3 regions of the Exiguobacterium sp. s157 genome follow, and region 2 is predicted to be linked to each of the others. Evidence: riboswitches for the same ligand, from Rfam matches in the RefSeq annotation. Region 2 holds a riboswitch; each other region holds the start of a gene.
What was found. Region 2 has a riboswitch for S-adenosylmethionine ahead of KNP67_RS07390 (Na+/H+ antiporter NhaC family protein). Riboswitches for the same ligand answer to the same signal wherever they lie in the genome.
Positions count from the first base shown of each region.

Region 1: another riboswitch for S-adenosylmethionine. It lies ahead of KNP67_RS12610 (LVIVD repeat-containing protein); the one in region 2 lies ahead of KNP67_RS07390 (Na+/H+ antiporter NhaC family protein).
Region 3: another riboswitch for S-adenosylmethionine. It lies ahead of msrA (peptide-methionine (S)-S-oxide reductase MsrA); the one in region 2 lies ahead of KNP67_RS07390 (Na+/H+ antiporter NhaC family protein).

Region 1 covers NZ_JACSLQ010000007.1:28,416-35,797, reverse strand. Annotated here, with positions in the region: gene sufD (Fe-S cluster assembly protein SufD) at 1-1,110, shown strand, start outside; gene KNP67_RS12630 (cysteine desulfurase) at 1,112-2,332, shown strand; gene sufU (Fe-S cluster assembly sulfur transfer protein SufU) at 2,322-2,756, shown strand; gene sufB (Fe-S cluster assembly protein SufB) at 2,776-4,173, shown strand; gene KNP67_RS12615 (YciI family protein) at 4,308-4,682, shown strand; SAM riboswitch class I at 4,773-4,887, shown strand; gene KNP67_RS12610 (LVIVD repeat-containing protein) at 4,999-6,381, shown strand; gene KNP67_RS12605 (hypothetical protein) at 6,451-6,870, shown strand; gene KNP67_RS15585 (DUF6678 family protein) at 6,929-7,258, shown strand; gene KNP67_RS12600 (L-lactate dehydrogenase) at 7,368-7,382, shown strand, end outside.
Region 2 covers NZ_JACSLQ010000003.1:42,815-50,196, forward strand. Annotated here, with positions in the region: gene KNP67_RS07385 (GGDEF domain-containing protein) at 76-1,755, shown strand; SAM riboswitch class I at 1,852-1,947, shown strand; gene KNP67_RS07390 (Na+/H+ antiporter NhaC family protein) at 2,000-3,301, shown strand; gene KNP67_RS07395 (TVP38/TMEM64 family protein) at 3,329-3,973, opposite strand; gene trhO (oxygen-dependent tRNA uridine(34) hydroxylase TrhO) at 4,199-5,140, shown strand; gene KNP67_RS07405 (divergent PAP2 family protein) at 5,257-5,682, shown strand; gene KNP67_RS07410 (PucR family transcriptional regulator) at 5,785-7,008, shown strand; gene ald (alanine dehydrogenase) at 7,138-7,382, shown strand, end outside.
Region 3 covers NZ_JACSLQ010000005.1:119,771-127,152, forward strand. Annotated here, with positions in the region: gene KNP67_RS10775 (sodium:calcium antiporter) at 1-435, shown strand, start outside; gene KNP67_RS10780 (bifunctional glycosyltransferase family 2/GtrA family protein) at 538-1,599, shown strand; gene KNP67_RS10785 (3'-5' exonuclease) at 1,643-2,209, opposite strand; gene KNP67_RS10790 (four-helix bundle copper-binding protein) at 2,275-2,607, opposite strand; tRNA gene KNP67_RS10795 (tRNA-Ala) at 2,721-2,793, opposite strand; gene KNP67_RS10800 (GRP family sugar transporter) at 2,928-3,791, shown strand; gene msrA (peptide-methionine (S)-S-oxide reductase MsrA) at 3,821-4,333, opposite strand; SAM riboswitch class I at 4,398-4,499, opposite strand; gene KNP67_RS10810 (hypothetical protein) at 4,544-4,705, opposite strand; gene KNP67_RS10815 (amidase family protein) at 4,817-6,220, shown strand; gene rlmN (dual-specificity RNA methyltransferase RlmN) at 6,290-7,351, shown strand.

The sequences.
Region 1 (7,382 bases), on a different contig from region 2:
TTCGTCTCTGGAGACGTCGAGCTCACGAAGCATGACGGCTTGACGCCTGAAATCGAAGCACTTCTTGGAGACCACCGTACAAACGTGCTCGTTGAACGCAACGGTCATGTCGTCTACAACGAACTTGCGACGCCAGAAGGTGTCCTCTTCATGGGCATCAACGAAGCGATGGAACAACATCCGGACCTCGTCGAGAAATACTTCATGACGGAAGGTGTCCGCGTGGACGAAGAACGTTTGTCTGCGTTGAACGCTGCCCTCATGAACGGCGGTGCGTTCTTATACGTACCGAAGAACGTTCAGTTGAAAGACCCGCTCCAAGCCATCTTCACGATGGAACAAGCGAACGGCGCGCTCTATCACCACACGATCATCGTCGCAGACGAAGGCAGTGAATTGACGTACGTCGAGAGCTTCCTCTCGAACACGAACGAGCCGCACACGGTCAACGCCGTGACGGAAGTGTTCGCTGGCGCGAACGCGAAAGTCGTCTTCGGTGGCGTCGACCAGCTTGCTGAGTCGGCTCTATCGTTCATGAACCGCCGCGGTGTCGTCTATGAGAACGCACGCCTCGAATGGGCGCTCGGTCACATGAATGACGGCAACTCGGTCGTCGAGACGAAAACGCACCTCGTCGGAGACAACACGTTCTCAGACACGAAAGCGGTCACGATCGGTCGTGGCGCACAGAAACAAAACTTCAACATCCGGACGGACCATTTCGGGAAGTCTTCAGAAGGGTTCATTTTGATTCACGGTGTCCAAAAAGATTCGGCCACGGCCATCTTCAGCGGGACATCGATGATTCACCATGGCGCTTCGAAATCGAACGGCGTTCAAACGGAACGTGTGCTCATGTTGTCTGAAAAGGCACGTGGGGATGCGAACCCGATTCTCCTCATCGATGAGGACGACGTCATGGCAGGTCACGCCGCTTCGGTCGGACGCGTCGACGACGTACAGCTCTACTACTTGATGAGCCGCGGTCTGTCACGTAAAGAAGCCGAACGGTTGATCATTCACGGATTCTTGAACCCGGTCGTCGAGCAACTCGCGATCGAGTCGGTCAAAGACCGTCTCCGTGAAGTCATCGAAGGGAAAGTACGTTAAGATGATTGATGCCTCGATTCGTAAACAGTTCCCGATTTTAGATCAGGAAATCAACGGTCATCCGCTCGTCTATCTCGACAGCGCGGCGAGCTCCCAAAAACCGCTTGCTGTCATCGAGGCGATCGAGGATTACTATCGCCGCACCCACTCGAACGTGCACCGGGGCGTCCATACGCTCGGGACGCACGCGACGGATGCGTATGAAGGGGCGCGGGAGCGCGTCCGTTCATTCATCAACGCCGCCGTCCCAGAAGAAATCATCTTCACACGCGGGACGACGACGGCGATTAACCTCGTCGCGTCAAGCTACGGGGACGCCAATGTCGGCGCGGGGGACGAGATCGTCCTCACACCGATGGAGCACCACGCCAACTTGATTCCATGGCAACAGCTCGCCAAGCGTAAAGGGGCCACGCTCCGTTACGTCGAATTGACGCCGGACGGTCGGGTCACGCTCGACGCGGTCCGTGCCGTCTTGTCGGACCGGACGAAAATCGTCGCCATGAGTCACGTCTCGAACGTACTCGGCACGATCAACCCGATCGCCGATGTGGCGAAGCTCGCCCATGAAAAAGGCGCGGTCATGGTCGTCGATGCGGCGCAAAGCGCACCGCACCGGAAACTTGACGTGCAAGCACTCGATTGCGACTTCCTCGCCTTCTCAGGCCATAAGATGCTCGGTCCGACCGGGATCGGTGTCTTATACGGGAAGAAGCAGTTGCTCAAAAACATGGAACCGGTCGAATTCGGTGGCGAGATGATCGATTACGTCGACTTGTATGAGTCGACATGGAAAGATATCCCGTACCGATTCGAAGCAGGGACGCCGATTATCGCCGGCGCCGTCGGTTTGGCAGCGGCCATCGACTTTTTAGAAGACCTCGGTCTCGAGAACGTCGAAGCCCACGAACGGGCGCTCGCGACGTACGCCATCGAACAGATGCGTACGATTGAAGGCATTGAGATTTACGGACCAGAGGAACGGGTCGGACTCGTCACGTTCAATTTAGGCGACGTGCACGCCCACGACTTAGCGACCGTCTTGGATATGCAAGGCATCGCGGTCCGGGCCGGCCACCACTGTGCCCAGCCGCTCATGCGTCTCCTGAAGCAATCATCGACAGCCCGAGCGAGCTTCTACTTGTATAATACGAAAGAAGAAGTTGACCGCTTCATCGAAGGGCTACGTCAAACGAAGGAGTATTTCAATTATGAGTTTTAACAATCTCGACATGTTGTACCGACAGGTCATCATGGATCATTATAAAAACCCAAGAAACCGTGGCGTCATCGAAGATGGCGTGACGGTCGACTTGAACAACCCGACATGCGGGGATTCACTCCGACTCCAACTCCAAGTCGAGGACGGAATCGTGAAAGATGCCAAGTTCGAAGGTGAAGGCTGTTCAATCAGTCTCGCGTCGGCATCGATGATGACTCAAATCGTGAAGGGCAAGTCTGTTGACGAGGCACTCCAATTGGCCACCATCTTCTCGGAGATGGTCCAAGGGAAAGACTATGATACAGACACGTTCGACCTAGGCGACATCGAAGCGTTGTCTGGCGTCTCAAAGTTTCCGGCTCGCATCAAGTGCGCCACACTCGCGTGGAAAGCGCTTGAAAAGGGAGTCGACGAGGAAGCGTAAGTAGAAGGAGGAGACCGATATGGCGAAAAACATGCCTGACATTGGCGATTATAAATATGGCTTCCATGACCGAGACATCTCGATTTTCCGTTCAGGCCGCGGCTTGACGAATGAAATCGTAGAGACGATCTCGCGCATGAAAGAAGAACCGGCATGGATGCTCGAGTTCCGCTTGAAATCACTCGAACAGTTCCGCAAAATGCCGATGCCGACATGGGGCGGGGATCTCACGGCACTCGATTTCGATGAGATCACGTATTATGTCAAACCGTCTGAAAAGACAGAGCACTCGTGGGACGAGGTTCCTGAAGAAATCAAACGTACGTTTGACAAGCTCGGAATCCCGGAAGCGGAGCAAAAATACTTGGCAGGCGTCTCGGCTCAGTATGAGTCTGAGGTTGTCTATCACAGCATGCAAGAAGACTTTGAAGCGAAAGGTGTCATCTTCAAAGATACAGACACGGCGCTCAAAGAAAACGAAGACCTCTTCCGTGAGTACTTCGGAAAATTGATTCCGCCGACGGACAACAAGTTCTCGGCGCTCAACTCGGCTGTTTGGTCAGGTGGCTCGTTCATCTACGTACCAAAAGGCGTGAAGCTCGAGCAACCGCTCCAAGCTTACTTCCGCATCAACTCGGAGAACATGGGTCAGTTCGAGCGGACGCTCATCATCGTCGACGAGGGCGCTTCTGTCCATTACGTCGAAGGATGTACAGCACCGGTCTACACGACGAACTCACTCCACTCAGCGGTCGTTGAGATTTTCGTCAACAAAGACGCATATTGCCGCTATACGACGATCCAGAACTGGGCGAACAACGTCTACAACTTGGTCACGAAGCGTGCTGTCTGTGAAGCGGGTGGATCGATGGAATGGATCGATGGCAACATCGGTTCGAAACTCACGATGAAATACCCGGCCGTCATCTTGAAAGGTGAAGGCTCACGCGGTATGACGCTCTCAATCGCTCTCGGCGGTAAAGGGCAGCACCAAGACGCGGGCGCGAAAATGATTCACCTCGCACCGAACACGTCGTCGTCAATCGTCTCGAAGTCGATTTCGAAACAAGGCGGAAAAGTCTCGTATCGCGGAATCGTCCACTTCGGTCGTAAAGCGAAAGGTGCACGTTCGAACATCGAATGTGACACACTCATCATGGATAACGAGTCGACGTCGGACACGATCCCGTACAACGAGATCTTGAACGACCAAGTCTCACTCGAGCACGAAGCGAAAGTCTCTAAAGTGTCAGAAGAGCAACTCTTCTACCTCATGAGCCGTGGAATCTCGGAAGAAGAAGCGACGGAGATGATCGTCATGGGCTTCATCGAGCCGTTCACGAAAGAATTGCCAATGGAATATGCCGTCGAAATGAACCGTCTCATCAAGTTTGAGATGGAAGGATCGATTGGATAATCCTGAATAGATGAGGAAAGACGGTTGACATGATTTCATGTCGACCGTCTTTTTGTGTAGGCAATGCCTGTAAACAGGGAATAGGGAATGGGATAAGATGATGCATGACTGTAGATTCGAGAGGAGAAGATCACATGATGTTCTTGGTAACGGGATATTTCAACGCTGACAAAATGAACGAAAAGACCGACCTAGAAATCGATCAAATCATGGCGACGTGTGAACCATACTTACAGGAGCTATATGCAAGTGAACAAGTGTTGTTGGACATGAGGCTTGAAGCGAGCATGAAGCAACTCAAGCGGGAGTCACAGGAGATTTCGATTACGGATGGGCCTGTTACGGCATCGAAGGAAGTCATGGGAAGTGCGTTCGTGATTGAAGCGGTGGATATGGAGGACGCGGTCAGAATCGCTTCCATCCATCCGACGACCCAAGTGCCCGAAGCGGAAGCGTTAGGGTGGAGGCTCGAGATTCGGCCGGTTCACTATTATCGGGAGCGAGAGTGAATGAAAACTTCACCTGTAAAGATTATGCAGAAAAATATATTGACATTCCATGGAAACGTCGTCATAATACAAAGTAATTTGATATGAATACTCTTATTAAGAGCAGGTGGAGGGAATTAGCCCTATGAAGCCCGGCAACCATCCGTACTGAATCGCCAGTACGGAAACGGTGCTAAATCTAACAGCGAACGCTGAGAGATGAGAGGAAATCGGAATTTTTAGGAATCCTTCTGTCTCGTTTATGAGTTCAGAAGGATTTTTTTGTATTCTGCCTCTAACAGAGTTTCTATCAAAAAAATATAAGGGGGAATTTATTTTGAAAGGAAAATTCTTATTAAGTGCAGCGCTCGTCACAGGGTTAACGGTCTCGTCAGCTTTACCGGTTACATATGCGCATGACGAGCTTGGGGACATCATCATTGAGAAAGGGGAGCGCAATTCGGATGAAATCAGTTCGGTTCCCGTGACGGAAGGAAGCAAGAACGTCAAGTATCTACATGAGACGGCAGCAGTATCATTAAAGGAAATCCGAGAAGGCGTAAAAAATAGTACGGCCGACGTGTACGCCCATAAAGGGTTCGCATACACAGGAACACATACTGCCGGTGGAGGAAACGGCGGGGTTCGCGTGTTTGACTTGAAAGATCCATCCAACCCGAAAGAAGTCGCTGTATTCGCCGACCAAGACATTCCTGGGACTTGGCAGGAAAAAGTAATCGTGAAGACGGTGAACACAAAATCGTTCAAAGGAGATTTGGCGGTTGTATCGGCACAACAACTCGACTCTAAAAATCCGAATTCTAAAGGTGGATTCCTGATTTATGATGTGACGAACCCGTATGAGCCGAAGAAGTTGGGTTTCTATGAAGTGACGAAGAAAACGAGAGGCACACATGAGCTTTACTTGACGACACAAGGGGACCGGGTATTGGTCCTTGCCTCGAACCCTTACGCGGACTACTATTCACACGGTAAAGAGAAGGACTTCCAACTCGTCGATGTCACCAACCCGGCGGAACCGAAGAAGCTATATGAGTTCGATCCACGCTCATTAGCAGAAGTCGATGAAAGCTTTGACGGATACAACTGGAACGCACCAGATGGCAAGAAGAGACCGGTCTTCAATCATAGCGCCTATGCGGATGAGAACGGGAAAACAGCGTTTCTCTCGTTCTGGGATCTTGGAACGATCATCTTGGATATTTCAGACCCAGATAACGTGACATACGAAGGACGCACAGCGTTCGCATCGGATCAACAAGGCTCGGCGCACTCGGCGGCACTTGCAAAAGGCGGCACGGTACTCGTTGAAACAAGAGAAGTGTATGCACCGGTTAAATCAGGCTACGAACAAGCTTACGGATACACACGGATCTTCGACATTAAAAACAAAACGAATCCAAAACTATTGAGCGAATTCAAGACGGATTTGACAGAAGACATCTCTGAGAATCCGGCTGAACAAGTGACGTTCGGTAAAACGGTACACGATCCAAAAGTACATGGGAACACGTTGTACTTGTCTCACTATGCGGGCGGGGTTCGAACTGTTGATATTTCGAATCCAAGTCACCCGGTACAAATCGGAAAATACGTGCCGGCCGATGCGAATATCTGGGGCGTGTACGTCGATCAAAACTATGTGCTCGCGTCTGACATGGGTACAGGGTTGAAAGTGCTCCAAAAAACCAACAAGTAATGCCATCTCGACAACCAGCGAAGCTCGACTTCGCTGGTTTTTTGTATAATGAAACGAGGGGGCGATGTCGTGACCAATCGATTTTTATTAGAGAGTCGAGAACTGGAGACGTTCATGTCTCAAATGTTTGTGATTTGTCCACAATGTGGGGGCCGAGCGGACGTTTTGGAGAAGATTAATGAGGTACGCCTGAGCTGTTTCCATTGCGGTCATCTGCAAATGAAGCAAAACGGTACAAAATATATCGGTGGAGCTATCGATGTTCATTTCGGATTGCCGCTCTATCTACAAACAGGTTGTTGTGGTCATGTACTATGGGCTTACAACCAAGAGCACCTCGGCTACATGAAGCGTTATATCGAGGCGATGATACGGACAAGCGACAGGGCGAATCGCAGTATTGAGAGTCGCTTGCCTAAGTGGATGAAGAAAAAGCAGAATCGGGATGAAGTATTACGAGCGATTGTAAAATTAGAACAAATACGGTAGAGGTGAATTGGGTGGACCGACGAAAAGAACTGCATGAAATCGAGCTCTATCAGAAGCATTGTGTTATGCGCTCCCGTATCAAATCAAATACTTAGGAGAAGATACGTTATTTCCAAGTGAGTCGTTGTCTGAGTACGAATTGTTATGGGGAGAGTGGGAAGACATTTGGATAGAGTCTTCTCTACAATCAATCGAATGGATTCGATTGCGACCAAAGGTGTTAGTCTACAAGGGAGCAATCGTCGAACCGGACGTATGTGACATGACCGATGAAATAATATTTATTTTAACGAAAGAACGAATCCCGTTTATACAGGACAATAAAACGATTCAAATTTTTGGCTATGTTCGAGATACGGGAATATTTGAACCGAAACGTGACGTATAGCGTAATCCTGTATTTACTTTGTATATACTGATTGTTTAGTTTTTGTCGTAAAACGAAGGCGAGTCGGGTATGCTAAGTAAGAGAACACGTTTAGAAAGGGATGAAGCATATGGATCACTTGAAC
Region 2 (7,382 bases):
TAGGCAGGACTCAGGCGTGATTGTGCCGAATCTCCTACCATACATAATTGAATTTTTCCCACATAGGAGGGAACCATGAACCATTTCCGCAAGATGTCCGTCCTTGGTTGGAGTATTTGGAGTATGCTATTCGGTTTGACGCTCATCTTGTTCGCTACAGGCGTATTGAACATGCCGGCCATCGAGCCGTTACCGTTCATCTTGATCGCGTTGCTCGTCATTATTTTTCAAATGGACTCCATTGAACGGAAAGGCGTCTACTTTACCTTTTCAGAAAGTATCGTCTTAATTATTTTTCTATTCTTTGATTTTGAGACAGCGCTGTTCGTCAATCAGATTGGACTACTCGTCTTCCAGTTCGTCAACTTGAAACCGCGCGTCGCGCTTCGACGGTTCCGTTTTACGTATCCGTGGAATGCCATCACGTCATTTTTGGAAATCGCCATCCCGGCCAGCGTCTACTTGGCACTTGGTGGTGTGACCGGTCTCGGATTCTATTCCCAAGAATCGTTCCTCCCGCTTGCCGGTTTGATTATTGCCATCATTTTGAACACGGTCGTCCAAAAGTATCAAGTCGGCTGGTGGTTCCGCGTCGACATCCCGGTCCGCGACTTTTTAAGCATCGCGTTTTACACGTATATCGTCAGTCTCGTCTTCATTTTGGCGGCCTCGCTCTTCCGGGAGACAAACTTGCTCGTCGTCAGCAGTATCGCCGCCGCACTCACGTTCTTTATTAAGCGACTCATCATTCAAAAAGGTCGACAAGACGCCTTCAAATCGTTGATTGAACAATATGATGAAGCAAAAGAAGCCGTATCGCTATCGCAAAGCGAGGCACAAGCCATCGAAGTGTTCCTCAGTCAATGTGAGCGACTCAACGAGTACGATGAAGGGTACGTCGAGTTCAAACTGTTTGATCGCACACTTTACTTTGATTTGAAGACGCGCCAGCCGATCGATCGCCATGTCGTCTTTGAATTACTCGATGCAACCTATCCGAACGAAGCCTCGGTCGAGTACGAGATGCGCTTCGAATGGGACGCCCCGCTGTCGAACGAATTTAATGAAGACTATCATAGCTTCATCTCGGTCCGTTCCGAGGAAATCGAAGGAATCCGCACGTGGATTGTGATGACGGGCGAGCACGTCTATGGCTATCCGCCCATCATTCAACGCGAGATTGTCAAACTGCTCAAGTCGTTCAATCGGACGATCAGTCGTTGTCATGAACGCGACCGCCTCTATACTGAGAGCCGGACGGACAGCTTGACGCTGCTTGCCAATGCGCGGGCTTTTTATGAATACGGGATTCAACAGATCTCGGACGGCTCGATGTATCCGATTTCCGTCGCGATGCTCGATATCGACTTCTTCAAAAAAATCAATGACACGCACGGTCACCAAGTCGGAGACAGTGTGCTCCAAGAATTCGGTCGCCGCATTCGTCAAGTGCTCCGCACCGAAGACTTTGCCGCCCGTTACGGCGGTGAAGAGTTCATCTTGCTCTTAAACCGTTGTGATGTTGAGGCCGCCGTCGAGATCGCCGAGCGCATCCGCCAACAAATCGAGAACAAACCGTTCCACGTCGACGGAATCGATATACCCGTCACCGCTTCAATCGGTGTCGATACGATTCAGTCGTTCGGCGACAAACGTCTTGACGATACGATTCGTAACGCCGACCGCGCGCTCTACGTCGGCGGGAAATACGCCGGTCGCAACCGCGTCGCCCATTATAATTTCTTAACGACCTGACTCGCCCCCACGTTCATCGCGTGGGGGTTTGCTATTGACAAGCAGATTTGAAACAGGTACGTTAGGGAACGTGTCTTATAACTAAATATCACAACTTTTTTATCAAGAGAGACTGAGGGACTGGCCCGATGACGTCTCGGCAGCGGGTAACCTGTGCCAAATCCAGCGAGCGGTCTGCTCGAAAGATGAAAAAAGTGTTTCTTGTCGAGAGAGCCTTTTTTCAGAAGGCTCTCTTTTTATTTTTATGAATGAGGTGAATCGATTGGAACAACCAACAGCTAACAAATGGGCGCTCTTGCCCTTACTCGTCTTCCTCGTCTTCTTTATCGGGGCAGGCATCTATTATGACGACTTTTATAAATTCCCCGTCTTGATCGCGGCCTTGATTGCCGTGATCGTCGCGGCGATGATGACGAAAGGGAGCGTCACCCAGACGGTCGAACGCGTCGCCCAAGGTGCCGGGAACCCGAGCATCCTCATCATGGTGTTCATCTTCTTGCTCGCCGGTGCGTTTTCAAGCGTCGCCGAAGCAATCGGTGCGATTGACGCGACCGTCAATGCGGCATTGACGTTACTACCGCCCTCGCTCCTATTGAGCGGCCTATTCGTCATCGCAGCCTTCATCTCGATGGCGATGGGTACGTCGACCGGGACGATCGCCGCACTGGCGCCGATCGCTCTCGGCATCCATGAGGAGAGCGGCGTCAATATCGCTATCGCGGCGGCCGCCGTCGTCGGGGGTGCCATGTTCGGGGATAACTTGTCGTTCATTTCGGACACGACGATTGCAGCCGTCCGCACCCAGCGGACGAACATGCGCGACAAGTTCCGGACCAACTTTTGGATCGTCTTGCCGGCAGCCGTCATCACAACGATTTTACTCGCTGCCCTATCGAGCGGAGAATCGACCATCGAGCCGGCGGCGTTTGAATGGTATAAGTTGATTCCGTATCTAGCGGTTATCGTGCTCGCTTTGACGGGAATGAACGTCATCCTTGTCTTGCTCGGCGGCATCGCCCTAACCGGCATCATCGGTCTATTGGATGGCAGTCTAGCCGTCACCACGTACGTCACCGCCATGGCGGACGGCATGATGGGCATGGCCGAGATTTCACTCCTGACATTGCTCATGGGTGGGCTCGTCGGACTCATCTCGCACAACGGCGGACTCACGTACTTGCGTGACGCGCTCACGTCCCGAATTAAAAGACGGGCCGGCGCGGAGTGGAGCATCGCCGGGCTCGTCAGTGCGACAAACGTCGCGACGGCGAACAACACGATTTCGATTCTCGTGGCTGGTCCGCTCGCCGCGAACATCGCCGACGATTATGACATCGAACGTAAAAAGTCTGCGAGTGTACTCGATATCTTCTCGTGCGGGGTCCAAGGTCTGCTGCCTTACGGGGCACAGCTTCTCATTGCGGCCGAACTGACGAACACGGCATCACCGGCGCTCGTGCCGTATATGTTCTATCCGTTCTTGTTGTTCATTTGCGGAGGATTGGCCATCGCCTTTAACTTCCCGCGTTTCAAAAAACGCGCTTAACGAAAACGACCTTGTGAAGCTGTCGCTTCACAAGGTCGTTTGTCGTTTCGCTTCAAGTTCACGTTTCAGCTGCTCGTTACGTTTTCTGAAGGCACGCCGTTTGAGCAGTTCTTCGAGTCCGCGGCTGATTACCCACAGAACGAACAGCAACAGGACGAGCATCGATAATCGGAACGGGCTTTGGATAAACTCTTCCCACTGGTCACCGATGACAGAGAAAATCAAGACGACGAGCAACTTCCCAAACCCGGCCGCCATAATGAACGTCCGGAGCGGCATTTGGATGAGGGCGAGTAAATACGTAATCAAACTGACCGGAATGAACGGGAGCGAGTAGAGAAATCCGAGCGAGACCGGACTCATATGATTGATGCGTTCGAGCCAATAGACGCCTTGTTTATGCCTCTCGAGCCATCGCGTCATCGGCTTTCGAAAGACGTAGCGAACAGCTGCAAACACAAGAATCGTCCCGAGCAAGCTTCCGACCCACGACAATAACGTCCCGAGCCAAAAACCGTACGTTGCTGCGTTCGCCGAGATGATGAGGACGAGCGGGAGAAATGGAAAGATGGCTTCCAGGAAAGGTGCCCCGAGTCCTGCCCAAGGTCCGCCCGGAAGTCCTTGTAGCCATTCAATCAAGTTTAAAATATATTGTTGGAGTGATGTCAGCATGTCAGTTTCCACCTTCAACTTTCGTTATTCCCTTTTTACCCGATTTCGCTCAGGAAGACGCATCCCCCTGCCCACCGCCGTAAAAAAATAAAAAGTATTTGCGAAATTCCGCTGTGATATCTATCATATAATATGGACTTGTGGTTGCAGGCAAGTCCGTTCGTCGAACGACACAACCCAACGTTCGTTTTCCTGCAAAAAACTGAACACAGGGGAGTAACACACATGGAAACAAAACCAATGCGGGTCTTACTGTACTATAAGTACGTCAATATCGAAGACCCAGAAACGCTCACACAAGAGCACCTCAAGTATTGCAAGGACCTCGGTATCAAAGGACGCATCTTGATTTCTTCCGAAGGAATCAACGGGACGTGCTCTGGAACTTGGGAACAGACCGAGCAGTACATGAACGACTTGAAAGCGAACCCGCTATTCAGCGACATCGAGTTCAAAATCGATGAGGTCGAAGAGCATGCGTTCTCGAAAATTTTTGTCCGTCATAAGAAAGAGCTTGTGACGTGGCGCTTTGATGGTGAGTTCGACGTGCCTAAACAGCACGGTGCATACCTCGAACCGGCAGAATGGAAAGAGATGATGAATCGCGACGATGTCGTCATCCTCGACGTTCGTAACAACTACGAGTACGATCTTGGTCACTTTAAAAACGCGATCAAAATCGATGTAGAGGCTTCTCGTTACATGCCAGATTGGCTCGAAGAGAACAAGGACCTCTACGAAGGGAAAACGTTACTCACGTACTGTACCGGAGGCGTCCGTTGCGAGAAATTTACCGCATATATGCGTGACCAAGGTCACGACAACATTTTCCACCTTAAAGGCGGCGTCGCCATGTACGGCAAAGACGAAGCCACGAAAGGCGAAGACTGGGAAGGTGAGCTTTACGTCTTTGACGAGCGCATCAACGTCCCGGTCAACACGGTCAACCCGTCCGTGGTTTCGGAGTGCATGCACTGCGGAACGAAGACGGTCCGCTACGTTAATTGTGCCAACCCGGTGTGTAATGCCCAACACTTCTGTTGTGAAGAGTGTGAACCGAAACAAATGCGTTCATGCTCGAAAGAGTGCCAGGAGCATCCACGTAACCGCTATATCATCGAGAATATCGCGGACAAACTTCAGGAGACTGAAGGCGTCGTCGGGTAACAAAAATCGACCAGAAAGCACTTCGAGCCTACGCTCGAGGTGCTTTTTTGACAGAAACTTTACGTCTAGCCGATGACAGAATCGGGTATAGTGTAGATACCATTGTCAGACAGGAAGTGAATCGATTGCTCTTTAACGAACCTTTACTCGCCGCCTTGCTCGCTTGGTTCATCGCACAAGCAGCCAAGCTCGTAACCGAACTCATTAAAACACGAGATTTTGAATTAGAAATCATGTTTGCCTCGGGTGGGATGCCAAGTTCCCACTCTTCGACCGTCGTCGCCTTAGCGACCGTCATCGGTCGAGTCGAAGGAATCGATTCCAGTATGTTCGCACTCGCCTTGATTTTCGCGACGATCGTCATGTACGATGCGACCGGCGTTCGTCAGGCGGTCGGATTCCAGGCCCGCTTGTTGAACGACTACTTCAAAGGAATCAAGCACGAGACGCCCATCTTAAATGAGCTGGTCGGTCATACCCCGTTCCAAGTCATCGTCGGGGCTTTACTCGGTCTCGTGGTCGGACTGTTTTTCCCAATTTAATGTGAATGATGCAGGCATGTCGTTCCCCCCTTCTAAAAACTCACCATCTTTTTGTGAACTTTCACAACAGAGACGGTATAGTGAAAGAGAGGAGGAATCGACATGCCTTTTTTGCAGAAATCTTATGAGTCGCTCGATACGCTCGCCGAAGCAATCGGGCAAGCGATTCGGGCCCCCATCACGATTGAGAATCGACACCATCAGTTACTGGCCTATAGCACCCACCCCGACTCGACGGACCCGGCACGAATCGCGACGATTATCGGCCGCCGTGTCCCGGAAGCAGTCATCGAAGACTTATGGGAAAGTGGCATCCTTCAAGAAGTGATCGACCGCGACGAACCGGTCGTTATCCCGGCCCGAATGGCCGTTGGTCTCAGTGAGCGGGCGGCCGTCGTCATCAAGCAACAAGGTGACGTGCTCGGTTACATTTGGAGCCTGGCCCGAACGACGCCGTTCTCAGAACAAGAACTCACCGTCCTACAAGAAGGGGCGAACATCGCCAAAAAATTGCTGATGACCATCGCGATGCACGAACGGCGCATCGACGCCGAATTGGAACGTTTCTTTTTAGAAGTGCTGGCCACTCCCGTCTTATCGCCATCCCACCGCGATCGCTTGAATGAGCTCGCACCGATTGCCGTCGCCAGCCGCCTCACCGTGATTGAATGTGCCCAGCCGGTCACCCCGCAACTGGCGGAACGACTGTTTTATGTATTGGCGACCCAGCAAGCGATTGAAGTCGTCCTGCACGCGATCGATGGCCAGCAGTTACTCGTCTGGCATTATATGAAATCGGACTTGGCCGAGGAAGAAACGGCGCTCTTGCAGTGGGCCGACCGCTTTGAAACGCAGCTCCGAGACAAGTTCATTGAAGCGGAGCCGCGCCTTGGCATCAGTCGACGTTTTTTTGAGAGCGACATGCTCTATGCGGCGATGGAAGAAGCACGACGCGTCACGTCGCTTCGCCGAAAATTCCCGTATGAGCTTGCGACATCGCGCACGTTCGAACAGATCGGAATTTATCAGCTCGTTCCCGATTTGGCCCGACGCATCGGGCTTCGTCTCGAGACGCATCCGACCATCGAGCGCCTACAGGCGTATGACGTCACGCATCATACTGAACTCGTCACGACGCTCGAATGGTATTTCTATTTTGATGGGAACGTCAAGCGTGTCGCCGCTCATCTTCACATCCATCCGAATACCGTGCTCTACCGGATTCGGCGGATTGAAGAACTGACGAACATCACCCAAGTCTCGCTCCCTGAACGGGCCGCCGTTTATCTTGCCATTAAGGCCGGTCAATACCGCCAAGACGATTAACGCCTACTTTGTGTTTTTTCACAAAGTGGGCGTTATCACTTTTAGAATCCATGCTAAAGACAGCGTTTTCGGATGGGTCTATACTAGAGGTGTGAACAAATTGTGTCAGTAGAGAAAGGGGAACTTTACATGAAAATCGGGGTATTGAAAGAGATTAAAAACAACGAAAACCGCGTCGCCTTGACGCCGATGGGTGCAGCCGTATTAACTGAACTTGGACACGAGGTCCTCATCGAGACAGAAGCGGGCGTCGGTAGCGGCTTCACAAATATGGAGTATGTCGATGCGGGGGCAACCATCGTCGACACCGCTGCGGACGTTTGGGAAAACGTGGAATTGGCGTTGAAAGTAAAGGAACCGCAACCATCGGAATA
Region 3 (7,382 bases), on a different contig from region 2:
GCCGCACTCGTCATCATGGGGGCGGGGACAGCACTATCGGTATTGGGCGATCAGATCGCCGTCGTCACGGGTCTCGGTTCGAGCTTCGTCGGTAGCTTCTTGATTGCCGCGACGACCTCGCTCCCGGAGGCTGTATCGGTATTTGTCGCCTTGAAACTTCGTAACGTCAACTTGGCGTTCGGTTCGATTTTGGGAAGTAACATCTTCAACATGCTCATCATCGCCATGTCGGACGCGTTTTACCAAGACGGTTCGATTCTGGCCGACGTGGCTGCGTCTCACTTAGTGACGGCGATCGGCATCACGATTTTGTCGGTGTTGGTCATGTATACGCTCCTTCGTAAAGACGTGACGTCGAAGTTCCGCTATGTCTTGCCGTCAGTGCTCGTCGTACTCGTCTACTTCGCTTCGTCTTACTTCATCTTCATCGGTTAATCTGGCACGGTGTCCTCCGAGGCACCGTGTTTTTTATTTGCCGCGGACCGAGGAATCACTTTTCATCGTCTTGGGTATAGAAGGAGGGAAGGAGGGGTGGCGATGCAAATGCATTCCGTGGAACGTCTAGATAAGTATGTCGTCGTGATTCCGGCCTATAATCCGGATCAAGCGCTTCTCACACTTGTCCGCGAGCTGAAAGAGACAGGGTTTGTCCATGTCATCGTCGTGAACGATGGAAGTGCCGAGACGTCCCAAACTGTCTTCGATGAGGTCGGGAAGTGGGTGACGACTGTTCTCGTCCATGAACGGAATCAAGGCAAGGGTGCGGCGTTGAAGACGGGGATTCGTCACGTCGTCGAACGATTCCCCGGTACGCATGGTGTCATCACCGTCGATGCGGACGGACAACATCTGCCGGAAGATGTAAGACATGTATATGAGGCGGGTATTCAGCGGCCGCATCATCTGGTCATGGGTTGCCGTGATTTCTCGGGCGCACACATTCCGTTCCGGAGCCGATTCGGGAACCAGATGACCCGTGGTGTCATGCTCGTCGGCAGCGGACTTCGGCTGAAAGATACCCAAACCGGTCTACGGGCGGTTCCATTGCGCTATGCGGAACAGTTGCTGGATGTGCCTGGGAATCGCTATGAGTTCGAGATGAACATGTTGACGTTCACGAAACGTTGGCAAGTCCCGATTCAACAGATTCCGATTCAAACCGTGTATGTGGCCGAGAACGCTTCGTCCCATTTTCGCCCGGTCATCGACTCGATTCTGATTTATCGCATGTTTTTAGCCTATTCGTTATCCTCGGTCGCCTCATTTTTATTAGATATCGGCGCCTATGCCTTGTTCATTTTTTTATTGAATCCGTGGTTTGAGACGACCCATGTCTTGATTGCGACGGTATTGGCCCGCATCATCTCGTCCTTATTCAATTACGTGGTGAATCGAAAAGTCGTATTCGACTCGAAAGCGAGACGGGCGATGCCGAAATACTTCGGTCTCGTCGGCGTGCAGATGGCGTTGTCGGCCGGTCTCGTCTATGTATTGTTCCTGTTGTTTCGGGACGGGGAAGTGTGGATTAAAGTGCTCGTCGACAGCCTTTTGTTCGTCGTCAGTTATTACGTCCAAAAAAGATGGATCTTTAAACGGTGACAGGCCAAGACGATTGTCTTGGCCTGTCTGGCATGCTTATGGGTCAATAGGCGAGCTTCCCGAGCTTGACCGATGTATAGCGGTGCAGTTCACGCGGGTCATGAATCCCGGTCTTCTGCATCATATCGCGCATAAGCAACGCGCAGACGCGGGCATCTTCAGCCGCATCGTGATGGATGAACGGGACGTTCAAATATTCCGCCATCGTGTTCAGCTTGTGATTCGGCAGTCGAGGATACAGTTTTCGCGACAGCTTGACGGTACAGCCGTACTCGATCGTCGGAAACGTATATAAATCATATTTGGCGATCGCTTTCTTGAAAGCGCCCATATCGAATGAGGCGTTGTGCGCCATGACGAGGTCGACATCCCGCAGCGTCGGATAGAGCTGTTCAAGCACCTCGGGTAAGGCTGGGGCGTCCCAGACGTCGCTCGGCCGGATGCCGTGGACGCGGATATTGCCTGCGTCAAAGTCTTCTTCTGGATTGACGAGTAGTTGGTTCGTCTCGATGATTTCACCGTCGACGAGTAGGCTCCAGCCGACAGAGCAGATGCTGCGACTATCGCGGTTGGCCGTCTCGACGTCGATGGCAAGAATTGAATGTGACATAATCGGTCCCTTTCTCATAAAACAAGTATAAAAAAAGTCTAACATATCGTTAGACTAAAAAGCGATTATGCGGCCACGAGGTTGCGACACGCCTCGGCACAGCGGAGACACGCTTCGGAACAACGTTGGCAATGGTCATGCAAATGGCGGCCACATTCGACGGCGCACGTGTCGCACACCTGGGCGCAGAGTGCAGCAATCGGTTTGGTGAAAGCCGAATCGGTCTCGAGCGCGTTCAAGGCGAGCGCACACACTTCCGAACATTCTTTCGTCAGCCGGATACACTCGGCGACCATCAATAAATCCTCTTCTTGTAAACATTTTGAGAAACAGTGATTGCTTGCCCGCATACAGTCGATGACGGCTAAAATGGTCTCTTCGACAGAGGCACGATCCATAGTAAGTCCCCCTTAGAATAATGATGTCTTACAATCATTACCCGCTACCAGGTGACTTAAACCGGGCGGAGACGCAAAAAAGTCACCCCTCAAATGAGTGGTGACTTCCATAATGGAGCATAGCGGGCTCGAACCGCTGACCTCCACGCTGCCAGCGTGGCGCTCTCCCAGCTGAGCTAATGCCCCGTTCGAAAATTATTATATCATCCTAGTAAAACATTTGGCAATGGGTATTTTTAAATTTTTTTGAACAAAGTTTAATCGGGCGTAAACGTGGGAAAATTATGGGTAATGTTATTCTACGAAAGCAGGTGTTATCTATGGAAATGATTTTACTCGCACTCTTACCTGCCTTGATGTGGGGGAGTATCCCACTCATCGTCTCGAAAGTCGGCGGCAAGCCGATTCAACAGTTAATCGGGACGACGATTGGGGCGATGGTGATGGCGGTCATCATCGCACTCGTCTTCAATCCGGAGTTCACGACGCTCGCAATCGTGACCGGCTTCATATCTGGTGTGTTCTGGGCACTCGGGCAATATTTACAGTTCCAGTCGTTCCAAATTTTAAGTGTATCGAAAGCGATGCCGATCAGCACCGGGATGCAACTCGTCGGGACGTCGTTGTTCGGGGTCATCGTGCTCGGCGATTGGAAGACGACGACCGAGTTGTGGCTCGGCTTTTCTGCGCTCGTGTTGATTATCATCGGGGCGGCACTGACGTCATACCAACAACAAAAAGATGGCGATAGCAGCGGCGCCTTGAAGAAAGGTTTGCTCGTCCTGCTCGTGTCGAGTATCGGTTATGTGACGTATGCCGTCTTGACGAACTATTTCGAGGTCGACGGCATCACGGCCATCTTGCCGCAGTCGGTCGGGATGTTCGTCGCGGCGCTCTTGTTCAGCCTGCGTGAGAAAGATGTGAAGAAGTTCGACCCGAAGACGTTCAAAAACATTTTGGCCGGTCTCGCTTGGGGGATCGGGAACTTCGGGCTGTTCGTGTCAAGCGGTGAGGTCGGCATCGCGACGTCATTCGCCTTGTCCCAATTGAACGTCGTCGTGGCGACGCTCGGCGGGATTTATCTATTGAAAGAAGAGAAGACGACGAAAGAACGGGTCTTCGTCTTTATGGGAATCGGGCTCATCGTCGTGGCCGGATTCATGCTCGGGATTGCCAAGAGCTAAAAAGACGGGTCAGACGACCCGTCTTTTGTTTACCAGGCTTGCTCGATGAATGCGTCGCGCCCAGATTTCTTCCGGTCCTCTTTATAGTGGGCCGGATTTTTTTTATGGAAGTCTTGATGATATTCCTCGGCCGGATAGAACGTGTCGGCCGGTAGAATCTTCGTGACAATCGGCTGTTTGAAGCGTCCGCTCGCCGCGAGCGCGTCGCGACTCTGTTCTGCTTTCACGCGTTGGTCTTCCGTATGATAGAAGATGGCCGGCGCATATTGGCTGCCGCGGTCTTGGAACTGGCCGCCGTCATCGGTCGGGTCGGTCTGAATCCAATATAGTTCGAGCAGTCGTTCATAAGCGAACAGCGTCGGGTCGAACGTGATCTCGACGACCTCATAGTGTCCCGTCGTCCCTGTCTTCACTTGTTCATACGTCGGGTCATTGACGTGACCTCCCGTATAACCGGATACGATTGACTCGATGCCAGGTTGTTCCTCGAACGGCGTCACCATGCACCAAAAACAGCCGCCTGCGAATGTTGCTTTTTCCATTAATAAGTCCCCCTCATGTTCATTTCCAAAAAAAAGCGCCCATGTCATCGACATGAGCGCTCTGTCATATCGGCCAAGGCAAACTGCCTTGCTGGAAGTAGCACCTTGCCGAAGCAGGTTGCTGTGAAGTCATAGAGCCAGGTCTCTCGTTCACTCGAGATATCGATATGTAGTTGGTGAGAGCATCATACCATCAGATTTGAAGCGGCGTCAACGGTTTGGTTTGCGTCGAAGTTGGACCAAGGTGGCGCCGAGAATCAAGATGACGAGGACGATGGAGAGCGGTAGCGTATACGGAGCGTCCCCGGCATATAGCTGTAAGAAGAACAAGGCAAAGACGGACAATAAGACGAGAACGTACGAACGGTTCATAGTAACCTCCCTTTTCTTTCAGTGTACCAAGTTACATATTCGTTGGCGAACGAAAACAGGAAATCATGTGGCGATAGCGAATACCATCGAGTGACCAAAGGAGGAATCTATATGACTGAACCAAACACATGTTTCGAACTCGATATCGAGACCGCCCATCGCGGATATAAAGAAGGAACGTTCACGGCGCGTGACGTGACGGCCTATTATTTGACTCGAATCGCCCAGTTGAACGATAAGCTGAGAGCGGTCATTCAAGTGAACCCGGACGCCTTGTTCGAGGCCGAGGCGGCCGACCGGGCGTTTCGACGAGGTGACCGCTTGCCGTTGCTCGGCATCCCGGTGTTGATTAAAGACAATGTCGAGACGGCCGGATTGATGAAGACGACGGCCGGGGCCGTCGCCCTCGCGCATCACTTCGCCGGCCGGGACGCCCATCTCGTCCAAAGCCTGCGCGCGAGCGGGGCCATCATCCTCGGGAAAGCGAACTTGTCCGAATGGGCCAACTTTTTGACCGAGGGCATGCCAAACGGCTGGAGTGGGGTCGGTGGCCAGACGCTCAATCCATATGGGGACAAGCTCGATGTCGGAGGGTCGAGTTCAGGTTCGGCGTCAGCGGTCGCGGCCAACTTGACGTTGCTCGCCGTCGGCAGCGAGACGAGCGGCTCGATTATCCACCCGAGCGTCCATAACGGAATCGTTGGTATCAAACCGACCGTCGGGTTGATTAGCCGCAGCGGCATCATCCCGATCTCCCGGTCGCAAGACACGGCCGGCCCGATGGCACGGACACTCCGGGATGCGGTGCTCGCCCTTGAGGCGATGGTCGGGGAAGATCCCGCTGACCCAGCGACGGCGCATCTTCCGGCCGGTCCGCCTTACCGGACTTGTCTCGATGAGCGGCAAGCAGTCGGGATGCGTGTCGGCGTCGTCAAGACCGATTTGTCGGAAGAAGAGCAGGTGCTCTACGACGAAGCAATCGCATTGCTGAAACAGAGCGGCATCGAGGTCGTCACCGTCGAACTGCCGTCGAAAGCAGGGCTCGACCAAGGGGATATCCTGTATCATGAGTTCAAGCTCGGAATCGAGGCGTATCTCGCCTCGACGAAGCTCCCGTATGAGACGTTGTCGGATTTGATTAACTGGAACAACAGTCATCCGGAGACGATTCCGCACGGACAGAAGACGTTCGAGAAAGCGAACGAACAATCGGGTCGCTTGATTGAGGACGCCTATTTGATGCGCCGCCTCGACGACGTCTATCACGCCAAGACGGACGGCATCGACCGATTGTTGGCCGAGCAGGAACTTCATGCGCTCGTCTTGCCGCATGACCACAATTATGACATGGCGGCGAAAGCCGGCCATCCGACCGTCACGATCCCGTATCGCTTGAAGGCGAGCGGGGCCCCGTTCGGTCTATCATTCACCGGGACGAGCTATGCCGAACGCGACTTGATTCGTCTCGCCTATGCGTTCGAGCGTCACGTGACACGTCCCGTCCCACCGTTATAAGAACGTTGCACCGGTCGTCCACGTCCGCTACAATGGTACGTATGCGGATTGAAGAAAGGACAGATAGCAATGAAACCATCTATATACGGGCTGACATTCGATCAGCTGACGGAAGCGTGCGTCTCTTGGGGATACAGCGCCTTCCACGCTAGACAAATCTGGGACTCGCTCTATATCGACCGAGTCAAGCACATCGAGGACATCTCGGTACGGGCCGAGGTACGTGAGGCGCTCGCCGCCGAATACGTCATCTCGACGCAAGACCTGTTCGTCAAACAAGAAGCGGGCGACGGGACGGTCAAATTTTTACTTAAACTGCATGACGGACACTATATCGAGACGGTGCTCATGCGTCACAAATACGGACGTTCGGTCTGTGTGACGACGCAAGTCGGCTGCAACATCGGCTGTAGCTTCTGTGCGAGCGGTCTCTTGAAGAAGACGCGCGATTTGACGGCCGGCGAAGTCGTCGAACAGATCATGACCGTGCAACATTATTTGGACGAGGTCGGGGAAGGTGCCCGCGTCAGTCATATCGTCGTCATGGGAATCGGGGAACCGTTCGATAACTTCGATAACTTGGTCGATTTCCTCCGTGTCGTCAAAGACGAACGCGGACTCGCCATCGCACCGCGTAAAATCAACGTGTCGACGAGCGGTCTCGCCGACAAGATTTACAAATTCGCGGACCTCGATCTTCGCATCAATTTGGCGCTGTCACTCCACGCCCCGAACGATGCGTTGCGGACGCAAATCATGAAAATCAACCGGGCGTTCCCGCTCGACAAGCTCATGCCGGCCATCCGTTATTACGTCGAGAAGACGAACAAACGCATCACGTTCGAATATATTCTCTTATCGAAAGTGAACGATTTGCCGGAGCACGCCGAGGAACTCGCCGACTTGATTGACGATATTAAAGACAAGTCATACGTCAACTTGATTCCGTACAATCCGGTCAACGAGCATATTCAGTATGAGCGGAGCACGTCTGAGGACATCATGGCGTTTTATGACGTCTTGAAGAAGCGGGGCATCAATACCGGTGTCCGTCTCGAGCACGGGACTGATATCGATGCGGCCTGTGGCCAGTTGCGCAGCAAGCATATGAATGTCGAAGGCGCAAAATGACAGGGACTCCTTGAATCTCATGATTCAAGGA